2 regions of the Arthrobacter sp. NPDC080073 genome follow, and region 1 is predicted to be linked to the other one. Evidence: predicted binding sites of a transcription regulator. Region 1 holds the regulator's gene; the other holds the start of a gene.
What was found. Region 1 encodes LexA, which represses DNA repair genes until DNA is damaged. Its sites were predicted from a motif close to TCGAACANNTGTTCGA; they were not measured.

Region 1 (16,910 bases):
GCCTGCCCACCCCGAGGCAAGCATCCGCCGGGAACTTGGTGCTCTCAAACGCATCCAGGTGTGGCTGGCACTGCTGATCGGAATCATCGGTTTCGGCGGCTTCTTTGCCACCTACACATACATCTCCCACACCATGACGTCCGTTGCCGGGATCCCGGAGGCGCTGATCCCCCTCGTAGTCGCCCTCTACGGACTCGGCATGGTGGCAGGCAATATCGTGGGCGGCCGCATCGCCGACAAGTCGGTCATGGGAACCATCTACCGGGTCCTTCCCCTCATCGCCTTGGCGCTGGTGGCCTACGCCGTCGCAGCCCACTGGGCGTGGTCGGCCTTCATCATGGTCTTCATCGTGGGCGGTATCGGCTCCATGCTTATTCCGCCCCTGCAGACGCGCCTCCTCGACGCTTCGCCGGACGCCCCGTCCTTGGCCTCTTCGCTCAACCACTCGGCCCTGAACATCGCCAACGCCCTTGGCGCGTTCCTCGGCGGCGTGGTCATCGCCTGGGGCTGGGGATACGTCGCCCCTGCCCTCGTTGGAGCTGTCCTGGCAGTCCTGGGCCTCGGCGTCGCGGGCATCAGCGGCTGGTTGGAGCGCACGCGGCCGCTGGCGGCTTAGTGTTGCCCAGCATGCTTGGTTACGCGACGAAAGCGCATCATCCTCTGCATGCTCGCTCCTTCGTCGCTTAGACGCATGCTGCCGGATAACGCGCCCCCGCCGCTACGCTGCCTCGGGGCTGCTTAGACCTGGACCCGCTCGACGTCGGGCTCCAGGTAGATGACCCGGGCGATCGGTACTGCAGTGCGGATCCTGAGTTCGGCGGCGTCGATCGCTTTGGCGATCGCCTGTCCCGTATCTGCCGCGCCAACGCTGATCTTCGCAGCGACAAGCAACTCCTCCGGGCCCAGGTGCATGGTCTTGAGGTGGATGATGCGCGTGCCATCGGACTCAATGGCTTCCGTGATCCGCGCATTGTCCTCTTTGGTGGCTGATTCGCCGAGCAGCAACGACTTGGTTTCCACCGCGAGCACGACGGCGATGCCCACGAGAAGCAGGCCGATCATTCCTGTGCCGGCGGCGTCCCACAAGCCATCGCCCGTGATCAGTGTCAGGCTCACGCCGAACAGCGCGAAAACGAGGCCCAGGAGGGCTCCGAAATCCTCCAGGAGGATCACGGGCAGTTCCGGTTGCTTGGCGTTGCGGATGAATTTGATCCAGCTCTGTTTGCCGCGCAAGGGGTTGGATTCGTGGATTGCGGTGCGGAAGGAGAAGGACTCCGCCGCAATGGCTCCGAACAGCACGGCGAGCGGCACCCACCAGAAATCCCCTTCAATGCCATGGGGGTGCTGGAATTTCTCCCAGGCTTCGTAGAGCGCGAAGAGGCCGCCCACGCTGAACAGCACGATCGAGACGATGAAGGCGTAGATGTAGCGCTCCCGGCCGTAGCCGAACGGGTGTTCGGGACTTGCGGCCCGTTGCGCCCGCTTCCCGCCGAGCAGCAGGAGCAATTGGTTGCCGGAGTCGGCTACGGAGTGGATCGCCTCGGCCAGCATGGATGACGACATCGTCAGGACGAATGCGACGAATTTGAGCACAGCGATCGCCAGGTTGGCACTCAATGCCGCCACGATTGCCTTGGTACCGCCATTTGCAGCCACGAAGGCTCCACCTCTTCTTCGGTTCAGGGGATGTGAGTTCAGGGGATGTGAGTGAATCGGCAGGAACGGACCGCGGGGCTGCATCCCTGCAAGTAATACCGTACCTGTTGGGAAATTCTCAGGCGGCGTGCTGGGAGCGTGCGCTGGCGTACAGACAGACAGTGGCGGCCGTGCCGAGGTTCAGGCTTTCCGCCGAACCATAGACGGGCACTGCGACACGATGGTCCGCAAGGGCCAGCTCGAAGTCTGAAAGTCCTTGCGCCTCGTTGCCGAACAGCCAGGCCGTCGGGGCCTCGAGTGCGTAGGCGGAAGGCGCTGCCGACGCACCCAGGCGGCGTGCCGCGTTCTCGTCCTGGAGTTTGTCCAGGTTGAGGGTGCCGTAGCCGTCGGCTGCGAGAATCCCGATGCCACGCTCCTTGCAGAGGGCCACAAGCTCTTCGACGTCCGCACCGAGGACCACCGGCAGGTGGAAGAGCGAACCTGCCGTGGACCGCACAGCTTTCGGGTTGTAAATGTCAACGCTGGAGGCCGTCAAGACCACCGCATCCGCCCCGGCCGCATCAGCGGCCCGAAGCACCGTTCCGGCGTTGCCGGGATCCCGCACTTGGCACATGACGGCGATCAGCCGCGCCCCGGCGTCGAGCACTGATTCAAGGCTGACGTCCACAAAACCGCAGACGGCCACAATCCCCTGGGGATTGACGGTGTCCGCCATGGCGGCCAGGACATCGTCGTTCGCGAGCCGCAAGGCAACGCCGTCGGCGAGCTCGGCCAGTTCAGGGAGCCGCTCCAGGCAGCTTTCGCTCGCGAAGACTTCGTGTACGACGCCGGGCTCCCCCGCCGCGGTCCGCTCCCGGTGCAGGACCAGCGCTTCGCGAACGGCCTGGGGGCCTTCCGCGAGGAACCGGCCGCGCTTTAAACGGGCCGGGCGCCCTGCAAGCTTCGCGACATCCCTGACCCGATCGGCTCGGGGGTTGGACATCGGAAGTTCTTGCGGGCGCCCGGTTTCGTTCATATATAGAACTTTAGTGGCAGTTGCCACTGTCCCATGAACTGAGGCTACGCGTGCTACTCAGCAGCTTCAGCGGCAGGCTTCTTCGCAGCCTTGGCCTTGGGTGCCTTGGCAGCGGGCTCTTCCTCGGAAACGGAGGCCTTCACGCCGGAAGCAGCCTTAGCAGCCGGGGCGGTCTTGGCGGCAGCCTTCGGAGCGGCCTCGGCCTTGGCGGCCGGAGCGGAAGTGTCGGCAGGCAGGGAGTCCTTGGCAACCTTGACCAGAGCGGCGAAAGCGTTGGCGTCGGAGACGGCCAGCTCTGCCAGCATGCGGCGGTCAACCTCGACCTCAGCGGCCTTCAGGCCCTGGATCAGACGGTTGTAGGTCAGGCCGTTGGCGCGGGATGCAGCGTTGATGCGCTGGATCCAGAGGCGACGGAAGTCACCCTTCTTCTTGCGGCGGTCGCCGTAGCTGTACACAAACGAGTGCAGCAGCTGCTCTTTTGCCTTGCGGTACAGGCGAGACCGCTGACCGCGGTAACCCTTGGCCCGTTCAAGGACAACCCGACGCTTCTTGTGGGCGTTTACCGCCCGCTTCACACGTGCCACGTGCGTACTCCTTCAAAATTCTTATCCCAAGCTGCTACTGCCGGAAACCCGGCCGGCCTGAGAAGGCTTTGGTGTAGTCGGCAGCTACCGGATGGCAGCAACCAGAAAACTTGGAACTTAGACGCCGAGCATCTTCTTGATGACCTTGGCATCGCCCTTGAAGACGATCCTGTCGCCGGCAAGGCGACGGGTCAGCGTGGAGGACTTGTGCTCCAGGTAGTGGCGGCGGTTAGCCTGCTGGCGCTTCAGCTTGCCGGTACCGGTCAGCTTGAAGCGCTTCTTAGCACCACTGTGGGTCTTCATCTTCGGCATGGGAACCGATCTCCTTACGTGTCCGCAGACTGGGTCTGCAGTTCTTTCGTGCAGCCTCCCCATACGGGGCAGCTGCTGCTTTCGTGCCGGGCGGAGGGGATGCCTCCTGCGGCGTGACTAGTTGGTCTTGCGTGCCGCGGGCTTCGGAGCGGCCTTGGGGGCTGCCGGTCGAGCTGCAGGCTTCGGAACCGCGGGCTTCGCCATCGGTTTCGGTACTGGTGTAGCGGCAGGCTTGGGGGCGGCCGGAACAACAGGCTTGGAAGCTGCCTGCTCAGGAGCCTTTGCGGGCGCCGGTGCCGGTGCTGCTTCAGCCACGGGAGCCTTTTCGACAACCGGAGCCGCTTCAACCACAGGGGCCTCTTCGACAACCGATTCCTCAGCGACCGGAGCCTCCTCGACTTCGGCAGCCTCCGCCTCAACGACGTCGGGAACGGTTTCCTCGGCCTGGGTTTCCTCGGCCTGGGTTTCCTCGGCCTGGGTTTCCCCGGTCTGGGTCAAGAGTTCCGCCGGGAGCAAGTCCGCGAGTGACTGGGTCAAGGGAGCATCCTCGCCTGAAACGTCAATGCGGCCTGCGGCCTTGGCTTCATTCTGGGCTTTGGCTTCTGCACGCTGCGCCGCGCGGCGGGCCTCGGCCTTGGCCTCGGCCTTGTTCTTCAACGGACCGATCACCATGACCATGTTGCGGCCATCGATGCGCGGGCTGGACTCAATCACGCCAACTTCGGCAACGTCCTCAGCGAAGCGCTGCAACAGGCGGATGCCCATTTCGGGGCGCTGCTGCTCACGTCCGCGGAACTGGATCATGGCTTTCACCTTGTCACCGGCACCAAGGAAGCGAAGCGCGTGGCCGCGCTTGGTCTCGTAGTCGTGGGTGTCGATCTTCAGGCGGAAGCGGATTTCCTTAAGAACCGTGTTGGTCTGGTTCTTGCGGGCCTCACGGGCTTTAACAGCGGCTTCGTACTTGTACTTGCCGAAGTCCATCAGCTTGCACACCGGAGGCTTCGCCTGCGGTGCAACTTCAACGAGATCCAGGTCAGCCTCGGCAGCCAGACGCAGGGCGTCCTCAATACGGACGATTCCAACCTGTTCGCCGGCAGGGCCGACCAAACGCACCTCGGGGACGCGGATACGCTCATTGATTCTTGGCTCGCTAATGTCAAAGCTCCTGTTGTTGTGATGAGTATTCCACCGGCAAATAGAGAAGGCCCCCAATTGCTGGCGCAATCGAAGGCCTCGAAGATCGGAAACGGCCCCTTGGAGGGGCGTTCGCACCATCCAAGGCTGACCTTGAACGGCGTCCGACCAGGTACCCGGCAACTTATATCCCCGGAGGGAAACGGCTGACGCGGGTGGGAGAGAACTCCGCTTGCAAACTGAAAATCAATTCTACAGAAATCGGCAACCAACCGCACATTAAGGATGGGGGCCGAGCGCTGCGTGTGCCACGGAAAATGGCAACTTCCAGTCGGTCTGTGACAAGCTTACCAGCATGAGCACTTCAGACAGCAATTCCCTCGACCACGAGCCCGCCGGCACCGACGCCGGAGTAGGCCAGCAGATCCGCGACATTTCGGAAGTTCCGGCTGTTGAGGTCATCACCACCGGCGCCGTTCACCTCATGAGCGCTGCGGCCGTCAAGGTGGGTTTGGCCGACGACCCCGAGGCCGGGGAGCTCAAGGACCTGGACGAAGCCCGCAAACTGATCACCGCTTTGGCCGGCCTGGTCACCGCCGCAGCACCGGAAATCGGCTCGCAGCATGCCGGTCCCTTGCGCGATGGCCTCCGTTCCCTGCAGCTTGCGTTCCGCGAAGCTTCCCTCATCCCGGACGAGCCGGGCAAGGGCCCGGGCGAAAAGTTCACCGGCCCGGTCAACTGACCCGGAGCACCCGTACCACCGCGACGGCGGGCTGGCCCCTTTGGCCGGCCCGCCGTCGTCGTATCCTGGCGGTTTCGGCGCAACTCAGGTGGCCGGATCCCCCGCACCGGCCTGGGTGGTGGTCATGATCCGGCGCCGACGCAGCTGGAGGAACAGTCCGGCAAGGCACAGCACCACTCCCGCCGTCCCGACGGCGACGAAGCCGGCCCACGGCCCGACGCCGTCGATAAAGAGCCCCGCGACCGGCGAACCGAAAGCCACGCCTGCTGTAAGAGCCGAGCCATACCAGCCCATTGCCTCGCCGCGCCGGTCCTCATCCACGATCTCGGCGACCTTTTCCGAAGCCGCGGACAACACCGGCGCGCAGAGCAGGCCGGGGAGCAGGGACAACAAAGCAAGGGTCCAGGTGTCCCCGGCGAAGCCCATCGGAATGGTCAGGGCCGCCATGCCCAGCAGGAGCAGGATCGGTGAGACAGGCCGGTGCATGGCGCCGTAGATGAGGCCGCCGACTACCGAAGAGGCACACCAGAAGAAGAAGACAATTCCGATCTCGCTCTCGTGCCCGCCGCGCTGCAACACTGCGACGATTCCGACGTCGGTGCCGCTTAGTACCATGCCGGATCCTGCGGCGACGGCGAACACGGCGGCCACCGCCGCGGTGAACCATGTGAAGTTCCGGGCCATCTTTCCGCGGAGCCCGGAAGGTTGCGGGACCGTCGGAGCCATCTCCGATGCGGCTTCCTGGAGATGGGCCGGCGCCGAAGCCACCACCGCGGCTTCGGCCGCATGGAGCTCATCGGCATCCCGGTCGGCCGTCTGGCCTGCATCCAGGACGCCCTCGCTGCGGGTGGGCGGGTTGAACCACAGCAGGAAGAGGCCGGCCGCCGAGGTGCACACGCCCACGATGGTCAGGCCGAGGACCGTGAAACCGCTGGTAGCCACAACTGCGCCCACTGCGGGGCCGATCATGAAGACCACTTCGGTGCCGATCGAATCCAGGGCGTAGGCCGAACGCCGTTGCTCGCCATCAACCAGCACACCGAGGGACTGCCGGATGACGCTGAAGATCGGCAGCGTCAACAGGCCTCCGACGAAGACGAGGGGAAGGATCCATTCGTAGCTGACGTGCGGAACGACGGACCAAATCACCAGCTCAGACACCACCGAGGGAACAAGCGCCTTGCGCAGGCCGACAGTGTCCACACGCCGCCCTCGCCACGGAGCGCCGATCGCGATTCCGATGGTGAATACCGCGGCCGCAGCACCGGCGGCGGCGTATCCCTTGCCCAAGGTCAGCACGATGTGCAGGGTAAGCAGAACTCCCGCCGCCGAGTGCGGTATGCGGGCGACCATGCCCACCAGCAGGAGACGCCGCACGGACGTGATGGAAAGCATCTCCCGGTAGAGAGAGAAATTCACGAGATACATCCTCTGTTCTGCCGAGGGCAGGACAAGGACGTTCCCCCTGTGCCTTCGGCTACTGTGCCGCCCGCTGCAAGCTGACTTCGATAGAGTCAACCCGCTCGGCGAACAATTCGTTCTGCACCCAACGTCCGTTCAGCCCGGAGACGAGATCCTGCACCGCGGCGGCGTCCAGGCCGTCCTCGAGGTACAGCACCACGCGCAATTCAGGCCCGGGGCCCCCGCCGGCCATGGCCGATCCATCAGCCGTGCGCGAAGCCATCCCCGATCCTGGCCGCATCTCCAGGCGCCGCACGGCCGGGTACGTCCCCGCCAAGGAATTGAGAGCAGCCTCCAGTTCATCATCAAGGTACGACGGCGTCCAGTCGCGCTGCTGCGCCAATGACCACATGGCCGGCCGGCGCACCACGAAGGTGACATCGGAACCGGGATCCAGGACGAGCAGCTGGGCTCCCTCCGACACGGCGGACAACGCCGCCCGGGCTGCATAAACGGCGACGGGTCGGGCCTGCGGGTGCCATGCTTCAAGGGCGGCAGCGGAGGTGAACACGGGCATGGCCGTGCGCCCATCCGGCGCTTTCAGGGTCACGAGCGCCATGTCGGCCTGCTTGTCGGCATGGAGGCCGTCCACGCCTTCGGCTTCCGCAGCGAGCTGGGCCACCACCGGGACAAAGACCCTGGCGGTTGCCAACGAAGCCACCACCGCAGCTTCGCTTCCGGTACCGGCGAGCAAGGCCGCGACGGCGGCGAGGTAGCCGGCGTCGGCCGTTCCGTCGTCGTCTTCGAAATTATGGATCTTGGCGGCGTCACCGGCCAGGTCCCGGCCCGCCCAGGGCTGGCCGGCGGAATCGCCGGTTCCCCCGGCACCGGCCAGGGCCGCGGCGATGTGCCCGGGCAACTGCCGGGGTGCCGGAGCTGAAGCCTTGTCAGCAGTGGGCTGTGGATCCTGCGACATCAGCGGCGGCCGGCGACGTCCAGGGCTTCCGGAAGCGTGAAGGCGCCGGCGTACAGCGCCTTACCGACGATCGCTCCTTCGACCCCGAGCGGTACGAGTTCGCGCAGGACGCGCAGGTCCTCGAGGCTTGAAATGCCGCCCGACGCAACGACGGGTTTGCCGGTCTTTTCGACCATCTGGCGCAACAGCTCCACGTTGGGACCCTGCAACGTTCCGTCCTTCGTGACGTCGGTGACCACGTAGCGGGCACAACCGGCGTCCTCAAGGCGGGCCAAAACCTCCCAGAGATCCCCGCCCTCCTTGGTCCAGCCACGGCCCGCGAGCGTTGTGCCGCGGACGTCGAGCCCGACGGCGATCTTGTCACCGAAGCGGTCGATGGCCCGGCGGGTCCACTCAGGGTTCTCCAACGCTGCGGTTCCGAGGTTCACGCGGGCGACGCCGAGCTCAAGTGCGCGCTCAAGGGAATCGTCGTCGCGCAGCCCGCCGGAAAGCTCCACCTTGACGCTCAGCTGCGAGACGACCTCGCTGATGAGGCCGGCATTGTTGCCGCGGCCGAAGGCGGCATCAAGGTCCACCATGTGTACCCATTCGGCTCCGGCGTTCTGCCAGTTCAGTGCAGCTTCCAGCGGGGTGCCGTAGCTGGTCTCGGAGCCGGCCTCTCCCTGAAGGAGACGGACAGCCTGGCCGTCCACGATGTCGACGGCGGGCAGGAGTTCCAGAACAGGCAGTTCGGAGGCGGTGGTCATTGAAGTCCTCGGTGTTGTGGAGACGGGCGTCGGTTGCCCGGAAGGATCATTTGGCGGGCAGGGTGAAGAGGTAGGCCGCGAGCAGTGCCAGGCCGGCCAGGACGTAGAACGAAACCGAGACCCAGGCGGGACGTTTCTGCTGGTGGAAGGAGATTCCGCCGCCAACCAGCAGCCCGGCCGCGCCCATGAAAATAACGGACCACATACTAGGCAGTGCCTCCGGCCTCGGTCGCCTGCGGCTGGACTTTTGCTTGTGGGCGCAAGCCCTCAACCCAGTTCCGCAGGAGCCGGGCTCCGGCGTCGCCAGACTTCTCGGGGTGGAATTGCGTGGCGCACAACGGACCGTTCTCCACGGCGGCGATGAAGGGGGCGCCGTGCTCGGACCAGGTCACCTTCGGCGGGGCCATGCGGGGCTGGACGACGTCGAATTCCCACTTCTGCACGCCGTACGAGTGTACGAAATAGAAACGTTCGTGCTCGACGCCGGCGAACAGCTTTGAGCCTTCGGGCACGTCCACGGTGTTCCAGCCCATGTGCGGGACAACGGGCGCTGGGAGGAGTTCCACCTTGCCTGGCCACTCGCCCATGCCTTCTGCCTCGGTACCGTGCTCCACTCCGGCCTCGAACAACACCTGGAGACCGACGCAGATACCCAGGACGGGCCGGCCCCCGGCCACACGGCGGCCGATCATCCGGATGGCGTCGACTGCCTTGAGTTCGCGCATCACTGTTTCGAAGGCGCCGACGCCGGGAACCACGAGCCCATCGGCGTTCAGGACGTCGTCGGGCTTGGCGCTCAACGTGACTGCTGCTCCGGCACGCTCAAGCGCCCGGACTGCCGAGCGGACATTGCCCGAGCCGTAGTCAAGAACCGTTACGGTCGGTTTTCCTTCAGGCGAGACAATGCGGCTGGCAGCCTTCGGATCCACGACGGCGCCATCCTTGAGGATGTGCGTACTCACAAGGCGCCCTTCGTGGACGGAATGCCCTCGACTCGGGGGTCGGACTCAACGGCGGAACGGAGCGCACGGGCGAACGCCTTGAACTGGGCCTCCACGATGTGGTGCGGATCGCGGCCGGCCAGGACATTCATGTGAAGGCAGATGCCGGCGTGCAGGGTGATGGCCTCAAAGACGTGGCGGGTAAGCGAACCGGTGAAGTGCCCACCGATCAGGTGGTATTCCTGGCCGGCCGGCTCCCCGCCGTGGACGAGGTACGGGCGTCCGGAGACGTCCACGACGGCGTGGGCCAGCGCTTCATCCAACGGGACCGTGGCCTCGCCGAAGCGACGGATGCCCGCCTTGTTGCCCAAGGCGCTGCGGAGGACCTCACCGAAGGTGATCGCAACATCCTCCACGGTGTGGTGGGCGTCGATGTGGGTGTCTCCGGTCGCCTTGACAGTCATGTCGATGAGCGAATGCTTGCAGAGCGCCGTCAGCATGTGGTCATAGAACGGCACCGACGTACTGATATCCGAGACTCCCGTGCCGTCGAGGTTGATTTCAACCAGGACGGAGGACTCGCTGGTGGTGCGTTCCATGCGTGCTGTCCGGGCGGCCGCCGTGCTGGCGCCGTTTTCGCTCATTGATGGTCCTTAGGAGGAAGGAGTGGTGGGACTTGTTCAAGTCTAGGCCGGTGCGGAGACCTGGCCGTCCAGCAAGGCTTCGAGCGCCTCAAGGAAGGCCGTGGTCTCAGGCTCCGTACCGGCGGTGACGCGGAGGTGGCCCGGTATGCCGACGTCGCGGATCAGGACTCCGCGCTCCAGGAGGCCTTGCCACAGGGCATGGGGGTTTTCGATTCCGCCGAAGAACACATAGTTCGAATCCGAAGCGGCTGGCTTGAAGCCCATGCGGGTCAGCTCGCTGACAATGCGGTCGCGTTGGACCTTGATGTCCTCGACGTCGGCCATGAGGGCTTCGCGGTGCCGGAGGGCTGCCAGCGCGGTTGCCTGCGTGATGGCGGAGAGGTGATACGGGAGGCGGACCAAGCGGATCGCATCGGCGACCTCGGGGGCAGCTGCCATGTAGCCGATGCGTGCACCGGCGAGGGCGAAAGCCTTGCTCATGGTCCGGGAGACAATGAGGCGCTCCCGGCCAGGGAGGAGCGTCAACGCACTCGGCGTGTTGTCGTGGGCGAACTCGTGGTAGGCCTCGTCGACGATCACTACCGTCTGGCTCGCCTCGCCGGCTTCGTATACGGCCTCGACGACGTCCAGGCCAAGTCCCGTGCCGGTGGGGTTGTTCGGGGAGCAGAGGAACACGACATTCGGCTTGAGTTCGCGGACCTGCGCGGCGGCCGAGGCTGCATCGAGTCCATAGTCTTCAGCACGAACACCCGCGATGTATGCCGTGTCGGTTCCGCTGGCCAGCAGGGGGTACATCGAGTACGTGGGCGGGAAACCGAGCGCGGACCGGCCCGGACCACCAAAAACCTGGAGGATCTGCTGCAGCACTTCATTGGAGCCGTTGGCCGCCCAGATGTTTTCGGCCGCAAGGTCGTGGCCGAGGTATTCGGCAAGGGCCTCGCGTAGTTCGGTGAACTCGCGGTCCGGGTAGCGGTTCAGCCCGACGGCGGCTTCCGCTACCGCCTCGGTGATGGCCGCCTGGACATCGGCTGGCACGCCATGCGTGTTTTCGTTGACGTTGAGCAAAATCGGAACATCAAGCTGCGGCGCGCCATACGGGCTCAGGCCGCGGAGGTTGGTCCGGAGGGGAAGTCGGTCAAGTCGCTCAAGCTGGTCACTCACCATGACAGTTTAAGGCGCCGCGGTGGATGCACTGAAACTGTGACGGCCCGGCGCCCCTCCAGGCGGGCTGCCGGCCCGGTCAGGATTGCCCTTTAGGTGGAAGGAATGAACAGCTGCTGGCCCGGCACGATGCGGCCGTCCTGAAGGTTGTTCAGCTGGATGATCTCGGCAACGACGTCCCGTGGATCCCGGGAAGGCGCGGCAGTTCCCGCAATTCCCCACAAGGACTGGCCCACTTGCACCGTGACGCTCGTGCTGGAGGTGGGCTGCAGCTCGGCGGTGGAATCAGCAGCCTTGGCCGGCGAATTCAGGAATCCCGCCAGGCTGAGGAGCGCTGCGACCAAGAGCATTGCCGGGACGCCGAAGAAGACCATGCGTCCCCGGCGGGTCAGGCGAAGCCGGCCCGGTGCCGTGCTGCGGCCGGACCTGTGGGTGATGGTAATTGCGGACATGAGCTGAGCCCTTCTGAACAATGCCGCGTTCCGGAATCTCTGGTTGCGGCTGCCAATTCTTGCCTTCAGTCAGTGCTTGCAGGACGGCTGTTCGTCGATCCGTTCGAACGATTCGAACGAAAACCCGGATCCTGCATCACTTTTATAGAACACATATTCGAACCTTGCTAGGACATTTTTAGCACTTATCAACGAATGATGTCGAGACTCGCTAGAACAAATGTTTGATAAACGCCTGTGCCTGCCCTACGTTTGAGTGAAGGAACGAGCACTGAATCAGTGCAACAGGAGGGTCTGACATTTCAGGCCGACAGTCCCGGCAAGGCCTCAGCGCCGTACGGGCGGAACGGAAGGGCGTTGGCGAACATGGCAGCGAAAGCCACTGGCAGCGGGTCGGCTTCAGCGCGGAGCCAGCAGCCGCAGAAGACACCCAAGAGCCTGACCGTCCGCCAGAAGAAAATCCTGGAGACCATCCAACGTTCGGTGAACGATCATGGCTATCCGCCGTCGATGCGTGAAATCGGGGACACTGTTGGCTTGGCCAGCTTGTCCAGCGTCACGCACCAGTTGTCACAGCTTGAGAAGCTTGGCTATCTTCGGCGCGATCCCAAGCGCCCGCGTGCAATGGAAGTCCTCATGCCGTTGACCCTGGACGCCGGCTCGGCCATACCCGGCGTTGAAGCGCCGGCGAAACTCCGCAGCGCCGGCGGCCTGGCTGTCACGGAACTTGCGAGTGCCAGTGATACGGCCATGGTTCCCCTCGTCGGGCGCATTGCTGCCGGCGGACCCATCCTGGCGGACCAGACGGTTGAAGACGTCCTGCCGTTGCCCCGCCAGCTGGTAGGCCATGGCGAACTCTTCATGCTGAAGGTCGCCGGCGATTCCATGATCGACGCGGCTATCTGCGATGGGGACTGGGTGGTGGTACGGCGTCAAAACGACGCACTCAACGGCGACATCGTGGCCGCACTCCTGGACGACGAAGCCACCGTCAAGACCTTCCGGCAGCGCGACGGCCATACGTGGCTGCTCCCCCAGAACACGCAGTACGAGCCCATCCTGGGAGACCATGCCACGATCATGGGCAAGGTCGTCTCGGTCCTGCGCTCACTTTAGTCCGTTGCTTTGACGGCATGAGGCCCGCACTTAGGACCTACGGCTTGCTCGTGCCGGGTCGACCGCCGCCGTGGAGCCGGGCGTCCCCGCGGACCCGCTCCGCCTGGTAGTCAGGTATTCTGATGCCAGTGATATTTCATTTTTCTCTGTGATCCACAGGCCTTTGAACGATTCCAGGCCGCTCCTTAGCGAGCAGTGATTCCGTGCGCCCGCGAGGGGAACTCCATACGTGGAGTTCCCCTGCTCAACGCCCAACACCGAACTCACCTCTGGACGATCACATGCAAACATCATCGGCGAACTCTACCGAGCCCTTTTCACCTGCCCTCGACCGGCAATCCCTGCGCCCGGACTGTGGGAATTGCTTTGCCCTGTGCTGCACAGCGTTCGGGTTCTCCCGCTCTGCAGATTTTGCCCTCGACAAACCCGCAGGCTCTCCCTGCCAAAACCTTGCACCTGACTTCTCCTGCACCATCCACGACAGACTGCGCCCAAGAGGCTTTCGTGGCTGCACGGTCTTTGACTGCTTCGGGGCTGGCCAAAACGTGTCGCAAGGGTTCTTCGCCGGAAAGAGCTGGCTTACGCACCCCGATACCAAAGACGAGATGTTTTCCGCGTTCAAAACCGCCCGACAGCTTCATGAGATGCTCTGGTACCTGGCCGAGGCAGGGGCACGAACTTTCGATCCCGACTCCTCAAACCGTGCGGTAAAGCTCCGGAATACGATCAAACAGGCAGTCGGCGGCGAGCTGACGGACCTGCTCGCACTGGATATTCAAGAACTTCACTCCCAGGTGAGGTCAACGCTAGTCGGCGTCAGCGAAGAAATACGGGCCTCCTACTTTGCCGCCGGAGGCGACCATCTGGATTCCACGCTAAAACCGGGAGCTGATCTGATGGGCAAGAATCTCAGATCCCGCCGGTTGTGCGGGGCAAACCTCAGAGGGGCCCACCTGATTGGCGCGGATCTGCGGGACAGTGATTTATCGGGTGTGGATCTGCTCGGCGCAGACGTCAGGGATGCAAGGTTTGACCGCACTGACCTATCCAAGGCCATATATCTAACCCAGCCGCAGCTCAATGCCGCCAGAGGCAGTCGCGCGACTCTTCTACCCTCGGATCTGGAAATGCCCTCGCACTGGCACGACGGATGACCCCACTACCCGGGCACCAGGACCGGGGCTTGTTTCCGGCTCCCCACCTACAGGCTCCGGGATCGGAAACAAGCGCCCGTTTCCGCGGGCCTGAGGCCGCTGCTTGCTGGTGCGGTCCTGTTAAGCCGACTCGGCGTAGAGCCGTTCGAGCGCACCGCGCACCACCGAACGGTCCGTGGTGGGCCAGAAGGGCGGCAACGCTGCCCGGAGGAAATTGCCGTAGCGCTCCGTCGAAAGCCGTGAATCCAGCACGGCCACGACTCCCTTGTCCCCCGTTGAGCGGATGAGCCGGCCGGCCCCTTGGGCTAGCCGGATGGCGGCGTGCGTCGCCGAAACTGCCATGAAACCGTTGCCGCCGGCCTGGGCCACGGCGCGGGACCGTGCCGTCATCAGGGGATCGTCCGGACGAGGGAACGGGATCCGGTCAATCACTACCAGCCTGCATGAACCGCCGGGCACGTCAACGCCCTGCCAAAGGGACATGGTGCCGAACAGGCACGTGTCCTTTTCCTCGGCAAACTGCCTGACCAGTGCGGCCATGGTCGATTCACCCTGGCACAAGATATCCACGTCCAGGCGTGAGCGCATCGCTTCCGCCGCGTCCTCCGCTGCACGGCGGGAAGAAAACAGGCACAATGCTCCGCCGTGCGAGGCCTTGATGAGCTCTTCAAGTTCGTCCAGCGCTTCGGGCGAGGTGCCGCGCCCCGGCTTGGGCAAGTGCTTGGCGACGTACAGCATGCCCTGCTTCGGGTAGTCGAAGGGCGAGCCTACATCCACGCCGGTCCAGCTGGGGGCCCCTTGTCCTGTCAGTCCCAGCCCTCCGGCCGTGGCCTCGAACGCGGAGCCGATAGCCAAGGTGGCAGAGGTCAACACCACGGTATGGCCCGCGAAGAGCCCCTCCCGCAGGCGTCCGGCAACGCTGAGCGGCGCGATATTGATGAGCGCAGGCGAATCCTCGTCGGGCGCCGTATAGCCCTGCTGCGGATCGAAGGTGCTGTTCCGGGAGAGCCACACGACTTCCCGGTTTTCCCGGGCCGAGAGCAACCGTTCGCACAGCTCGAGGATCAACATCAGCCGTGAGCGCGCGAGCTGGCGGCCGCCGTCGACCGCGTTGGACGAGTCGCCCTTCGAATCGGAAAGCGCTGCACGGCAGGCTTCCCGCAGCTGGTCCACGCAATCAAGTTGTTCGTCATTGAGCCCGTTGGGCAGCAGGCCGGAGGGCGCTCCGATGATCGCAAGTTCCAAGCGGTCCGCAGCGGCGTTCAGCGCGTCCACCGTGATCGCAGTGTGTTTGCGGGCGCTCGAGGCCGCGGCATGGATCATCGCCACGGACAGCTGCCCGGACACGGCACCGGTCACGCGGTCCTGCAGCTCGTGGGCCTCGTCCACCACGACCACGTCGTATTCGGGCAGCACGGCCAGGCCTTCGAAGGCGCTGACCGCGAGCATCGCGTGATTGGTGACTACGACGTCGGACTCCGCGGCACGGTGGCGAGCCAGCTCGCTGAAGCATTCCTCCGCCATCGGACACTTCTGCGCCCCGAGGCATTCCATCGACGTGACTGATACCTGGCGCCACGCCCGGTCCGTCACGCCCGGCATGAGTTCGTCCCGGTCCCCCGTGGCGGTCTTCGCGGCCCACTCACGCAGCCGCAGGACCTCCTTGCCGAGCTGCGAGGCGGGCCCGCCGATGGCTGCGGCGAGATGCGGAACGCTCGTGTCCTCGCCGAGGGAGAACAACTGCCCTTCAGCGGGCTCCTCGCTGGGGAAACCGCCCTCCAGCTTGTGCCGGCAGACATAGTTGGCCCGGCCCTTGACCAGCGCGATGCTTACCGGGCGCTCCAGCTCCGGATTGATCGTCTCCAGGAGACGGGGCAAATCCCGGCCCACGATCTGCGTCTGCAGGGCGAGCGTGGCCGTGGACACGAGCGCAGGCTTGTTGCTCTCCATCGCGTGCGCAATCAGCGGAATCAAGTACGCAAGGGACTTGCCCGTGCCCGTGCCCGCCTGGACCAGGAGGTGTTCCCCGGTCTCGATCGCCCGCGCCACCTGCCTGGCCATTTCGTGTTGGCCAACGCGGTTCTGGCCGCCCATGCCCGCGACCGCTTTGTCCAGGAGTTCGAGGGCGGTCCGTTCCCCCACGGTCCCGCCGCGCTCCCCCGCCTCTGGGTCAACCATTGCTGACGAACGACTCCAACTCGGCTGCCAGGTTTTCATGGACCATGGCCACCACGCGGGTACCTTCCTCCTCATGTTCAAGGCTGAGGATTTCGGCGTCTGTGTTGTGCAGCTTGTTGATGAGCTCACCCCGGTTGTACGGAATCAGAACCTCAAGGCGCACACCAGGACGCGGGATGGCCTCGCTGATGGCTCCAAGGAGCTCGGCAATGCCCTGTCCGGTGCGGGTGGACACGACGACGTTGCGTGGCTCTTTCTGCTTGAGCCGTTCCACGACAAACGGATCCGCAGCGTCTGCCTTGTTCAGGACAATGATTTCCGGGATCTTCCGGGCATCAACCTCGCTGAACACCGTGCGGACGGCCGCGATCTGGCCTTCCGGATCGGGATGCGAAACGTCCACCACGTGGAGGATCAGATCGGCGTCGGCCACCTCTTCCAGCGTGGATCGGAAAGCCTCCACGAGCTGGGTGGGCAGCGAGCGCACGAAGCCGACGGTGTCCGAGAGCGTGTAGCCGATCCCGTCAGGGGTCTGGGCCTTCCGGACCGTGGGATCCAGGGTGGCGAACAGCGCGTTCTCGACGAGGACACCGGCATCCGTCAGGCGGTTGAGCAGTGACGACTTTCCGGCGTTCGTGTAACCGGCGATGGCGACCGAAGGAACGGCATTACGACGGCGGTTGGCCCGCTTGGTCTCG
Region 2 (3,988 bases), on a different contig from region 1:
GCCTGGTTCAACTGTTCTTCGTTGATGCCGGTGGATCCTTCGACCTTGGGCGCGAGAATCATTTGCGTGCCGCCCTCAAGGTCAAGCGCGAGCTTCGGGGCCCAGCTGGCGTGACCAGTGATGACGCCGCCACCGAGGACTGCTGTCAGTACAGCGAATATTGCGACAAGCCAGATCAGCACCCTGCGGGCTGCATTTTTGTGGCCGGTTCGTGCCATGTTCGATCTTCCTGTTGATGACGGAACAGCCGCCGACGTGCACTGGTAAGCGCAGGCCGGCGGCGATTCATTGCCGTAGAACTATTCCCGCTTGTAGAGCGGGTACGGGCTAGTTGTCCTTCTTGCCTTCATCGTTGAGGCGCTTGAGGGTTTCCTCCGGGGTCTCCACGGATGCCGGTGCATCGGCATCTGCGGCCGTCAGCGACGACGCGTCGTCCGGGACGTCAACCGGGGCCTCCTCGACGGGCTCAACAATCTTGGTAACGGCCTGGCGGTGCACCGTGGCGAGGTTGCCCGGAGAGAGTTCAAGGACAACTTTGTTCTCCGCGTCGTCCATCGAGACGATTCGGCCGAACAGTCCGAAACTGGTCATGACGTCAACGCCGGGGGCGAACTGGGACTGCAGCTTGGCCTGCTGTTGTTGCGTCTTCTTGTTGCGGCGGAACATCATGAAGATGAAGACGCCGAGCATGGCGAACAGCAGGATTGTCATTGGATCCACAGGGAAGTTCCGTTCTTTACTTACGTTTTTGGTTTCACGGCCATGTCTGCCCGGTGGATCCGGCGACCGTGGAGCTTTCGCCCACCTGGCCGCACAATGCTCCGACGGGCGGGCACAGAACCAAGGACTCGAACGTGCCGAGTGTCATACCAGTCTAGAGGGTTAAGCTGAATGGATTGTGCTAACGGCCGGTGTCGATGCTTTCTGCCCCGTTTTGGCTGTCCTCGAACAACGCCAGCGGGTCCTGCCCGAACACTCCTGCCGGCACCGCGTAACCAAGGTGGGTCCACGCGGACGCCATGGCAATCCTGCCCCGCGGCGTCCGCCCCAAAAGGCCCTCGCGCACCAGATATGGCTCAGCCACCGTCTCGACGGTCTCCGGCTCCTCCCCGACCGCGATCGCGAGGGTGGAGAGCCCCACGGGACCACCGTTGAACTTGAGGATCAAGGCCTCCAGTACGGCACGGTCCAGGCGGTCCAAACCACGTTGGTCCACCTCATACATGTCCAACGCCGCGGAGGCGGCACGGGCATCAATCTGCTCGATTCCGTGGACCAAAGCCCAGTCCCGGACACGGCGCAGCAGCCGGTTTGCAATACGCGGAGTTCCACGGGAACGGCCCGCGATCTCGCTGAAGCCGGCCGAGTTGACCTTCAAATCAAGCAGTCCGGCCGAGCGACGCAGAACCAGTTCAAGCTCGGCCACGGAATAGAACTCCAAATGCCCGGTGAAACCGAAGCGGTCACGCAGCGGTCCAGGCAGCAGCCCAGCCCGCGTGGTGGCACCCACGAGGGTGAAAGGCGGCAGCTCAAGCGGAATCGCAGTTGCCCCGGCACCCTTGCCCACCACGATGTCCACCCGGAAATCTTCCATGGCCATGTACAGCATTTCCTCTGCGGGCCGGGACATCCGGTGGATTTCGTCGAGGAAGAGCACTTCGCCCTCGGAGAGCGAGGAGAGGATCGCAGCGAGGTCTCCGGCGTGCTGGATGGCCGGCCCGCTGCTGATGCGCAAGGGAGCGTTCATCTCGGCGGCGATGATCATGGAGAGTGTGGTCTTGCCCAGCCCTGGGGGGCCCGAGAGCAGGACGTGGTCCGCGCTGCGGCCGCGCATCCTGGAGGCCTCCAGTACGAGCGAGAGTTGCTTGCGCACACGGTGCTGGCCAACGAAGTCGTGCAGGTTCTTCGGGCGCAGTGCGGCCTCGATGATGCGCTCTTCGGGTTCCTCTCCCCCGGTAACGAGGGATTGCTCAGCCACGGCTGCCTACCCGGTTTCCCGCACGGGCTCCGTCCTGCCCAAGCCAGCGAAGGGTTGCACGCAGGATCTGTGCGACGTTGCCGGCATCGGCAAGTTCCGGGGAATCGGCCATCGCCTTGTCGATGCTGCCTGCGGCGTCCTTCTCCGACCATCCGAGGCTTGTCATCGCGGCGACCACCTGCGGCTTCCAGACCGACTCGACGGCCACGGCCGGGGCAGCCCCCGGCGCGGTGCCGTGGGGAACGAGTTTGCCCGCAAGCTCCAGGACGATCCTGCCGGCCACCTTCGGCCCGATGCCGGGCACCTTGGTAAAGGACTTGGCGTCACCGGAATGGGCGGCCACCCGGATCGCTTCGGGCTCATGGACGGCCAGGACTGCGAGGGCCAGCCGCGGCCCCACCCCGCTCACGCTGAGCAGGACATCGAAAACTTCCCGTTCGTCGTCGTTCGAGAAACCGAAAAGCGTCAGGGAGTCCTCCCTGACGATCAACGAGGTGAACAGCTTCGCTTCCTCGCCGACATGCAGGTGGCTGAGGGTTTGGGGCGTGGCGTAGACACTCATTCCGGCACCGTTGAGATCGATGACGGCCGTGGAGAGACTGACGTGCGCCACGGTTCCGCGGAGAAAACTGATCAAGACCCGGCTCCTGAAGTACTGCCCCGTGCATGCTGCGATCGCATCCAACACGCGCGGGGCTATCCGAACATATCTACGAATACCCTAGCAAGGGCCAGGGACAATTACCGGGCGCGGCGCGCTTTCGCTTCGGCTTCAGCCCACGCTCGCTGGGCGGGAGTCAACGCACTGCTCCCTGGTCCGGTAGTAGCAACGGCGGCACCGCTGCCGGCCCGCCACGCGTGGGTGACTGCGAGGGCCAAAGCGTCCGCGGCGTCGGCCGGGCGCGGCGGGGCGTCCAGACGCAGGATCTTGGTGATGAGTTTTGTCACCGCTTCCTTGTTGGAGGTGCCGCTTCCCGTGACGGCAGCTTTGACCTCCGACGGCGTGTGGAGCGCCACCGGGATGCCGCGCCGCGCAGCAGCCGCGATGACCACGCCGGACGCCTGCGCGACGCCCATGACGGTACTGACGTTCAGCTGGGAGAACACCCGTTCGACCGCGAGAACGTCGGGTTTGTACAGGTCCAGCCATTCATCGATGGCCGTGGCGATGACCAGCAAACGCTGGTCCAATGATTGTTCCGGGGAGGTTCCCACGACGCAGACCGCAACCATCGTGGCGCGGCGGTTCCGTTCGACGTCGACCACTCCGATGCCGCAACGGGTGAGGCCCGGATCGACTCCCAATACGCGAAGAGTCAAGTCCGGGCCTCCCTGGTTGTTATGAAGCTGTGTTGCAAGAGGGCGCTACTCGGCTTCGAGCGCAGCCTGGACTTCCTCGCTCATGTCCGCGTTGGTGTACACGTTCTGGACGTCGTCGAGATCCTCGAGGGCATCGACGAGCTTCATGAACTTCTTGGCGCCGTCGAGGTCCAGGGGCACCTGCATTGAAGGGACGAATTCGGCTTCGTCCGTCTCGTACTCGATGCCGGCTTCCTTGAGGGCTTCGCGGATGGCCGGGAGGTCGGTGGGCTCCGAGTGGATTTCCCAGTTCTCGCCGCTGTCCTTGACTTCCTCGGCGCCGGCGTCGAGCACGGCCATCAGGATGTCGTCTTCGCTGAGCCCGTTCTTGGGAAGGTTGACGACGCCCTTGCGGGTGAACAAGTAGCTTACGGAGCCCGGGTCGGCAATGGTGCCGCCGTTGCGGGAGATAGCCAGCCGGACCTCGGACGCAGCGCGGTTCTTGTTGTCCGTGAGGCATTCGATCAGGAGGGCGGAACCCTGCGGGCCCCGGGCTTCGTACATGATCTCCGTGTAGTCGACCACTTCGCCGGTCAGGCCGGCTCCGCGCTTGATGGCGCGGTCGATGTTGTCAGCGGGGACCGATGTCTTCTTGGCTTTCGTGACAGCCAGTTCCAGGCTGGGGTTGCCGGCAAGGTCCGGTCCGCCCAT

Region 2: the regulator LexA is predicted to act here: its motif matches at 2,679-2,694, upstream of ruvA (Holliday junction branch migration protein RuvA).

What each region holds. Positions count from the first base shown of each region.
Region 1 is NZ_JBFBKR010000001.1:32,945-49,854, forward strand. Features, by position in the region: gene AB0O52_RS00130 (MFS transporter) at 1-616, shown strand, start outside; gene AB0O52_RS00135 (cation diffusion facilitator family transporter) at 739-1,656, opposite strand; gene AB0O52_RS00140 (RNA methyltransferase) at 1,775-2,671, opposite strand; gene rplT (50S ribosomal protein L20) at 2,725-3,255, opposite strand; gene rpmI (50S ribosomal protein L35) at 3,373-3,567, opposite strand; gene infC (translation initiation factor IF-3) at 3,685-4,791, opposite strand; gene AB0O52_RS00160 (DUF1844 domain-containing protein) at 5,057-5,443, shown strand; gene AB0O52_RS00165 (MFS transporter) at 5,528-6,862, opposite strand; gene AB0O52_RS00170 (SseB family protein) at 6,921-7,820, opposite strand; gene priA (bifunctional 1-(5-phosphoribosyl)-5-((5-phosphoribosylamino)methylideneamino)imidazole-4-carboxamide isomerase/phosphoribosylanthranilate isomerase PriA) at 7,820-8,566, opposite strand; gene AB0O52_RS00180 (hypothetical protein) at 8,613-8,771, opposite strand; gene hisH (imidazole glycerol phosphate synthase subunit HisH) at 8,773-9,528, opposite strand; gene hisB (imidazoleglycerol-phosphate dehydratase HisB) at 9,525-10,151, opposite strand; gene AB0O52_RS00195 (histidinol-phosphate transaminase) at 10,194-11,312, opposite strand; gene AB0O52_RS00200 (LysM peptidoglycan-binding domain-containing protein) at 11,405-11,764, opposite strand; gene lexA (transcriptional repressor LexA) at 12,131-12,880, shown strand; gene AB0O52_RS00210 (pentapeptide repeat-containing protein) at 13,162-14,034, shown strand; gene AB0O52_RS00215 (ATP-dependent DNA helicase) at 14,155-16,212, opposite strand; gene hflX (GTPase HflX) at 16,205-16,910, opposite strand, start outside.
Region 2 is NZ_JBFBKR010000021.1:8,386-12,373, reverse strand. Features, by position in the region: gene secD (protein translocase subunit SecD) at 1-218, opposite strand, end outside; gene yajC (preprotein translocase subunit YajC) at 328-711, opposite strand; gene ruvB (Holliday junction branch migration DNA helicase RuvB) at 902-1,978, opposite strand; gene ruvA (Holliday junction branch migration protein RuvA) at 1,971-2,615, opposite strand; gene ruvC (crossover junction endodeoxyribonuclease RuvC) at 2,720-3,298, opposite strand; gene AB0O52_RS19165 (YebC/PmpR family DNA-binding transcriptional regulator) at 3,344-3,988, opposite strand, start outside.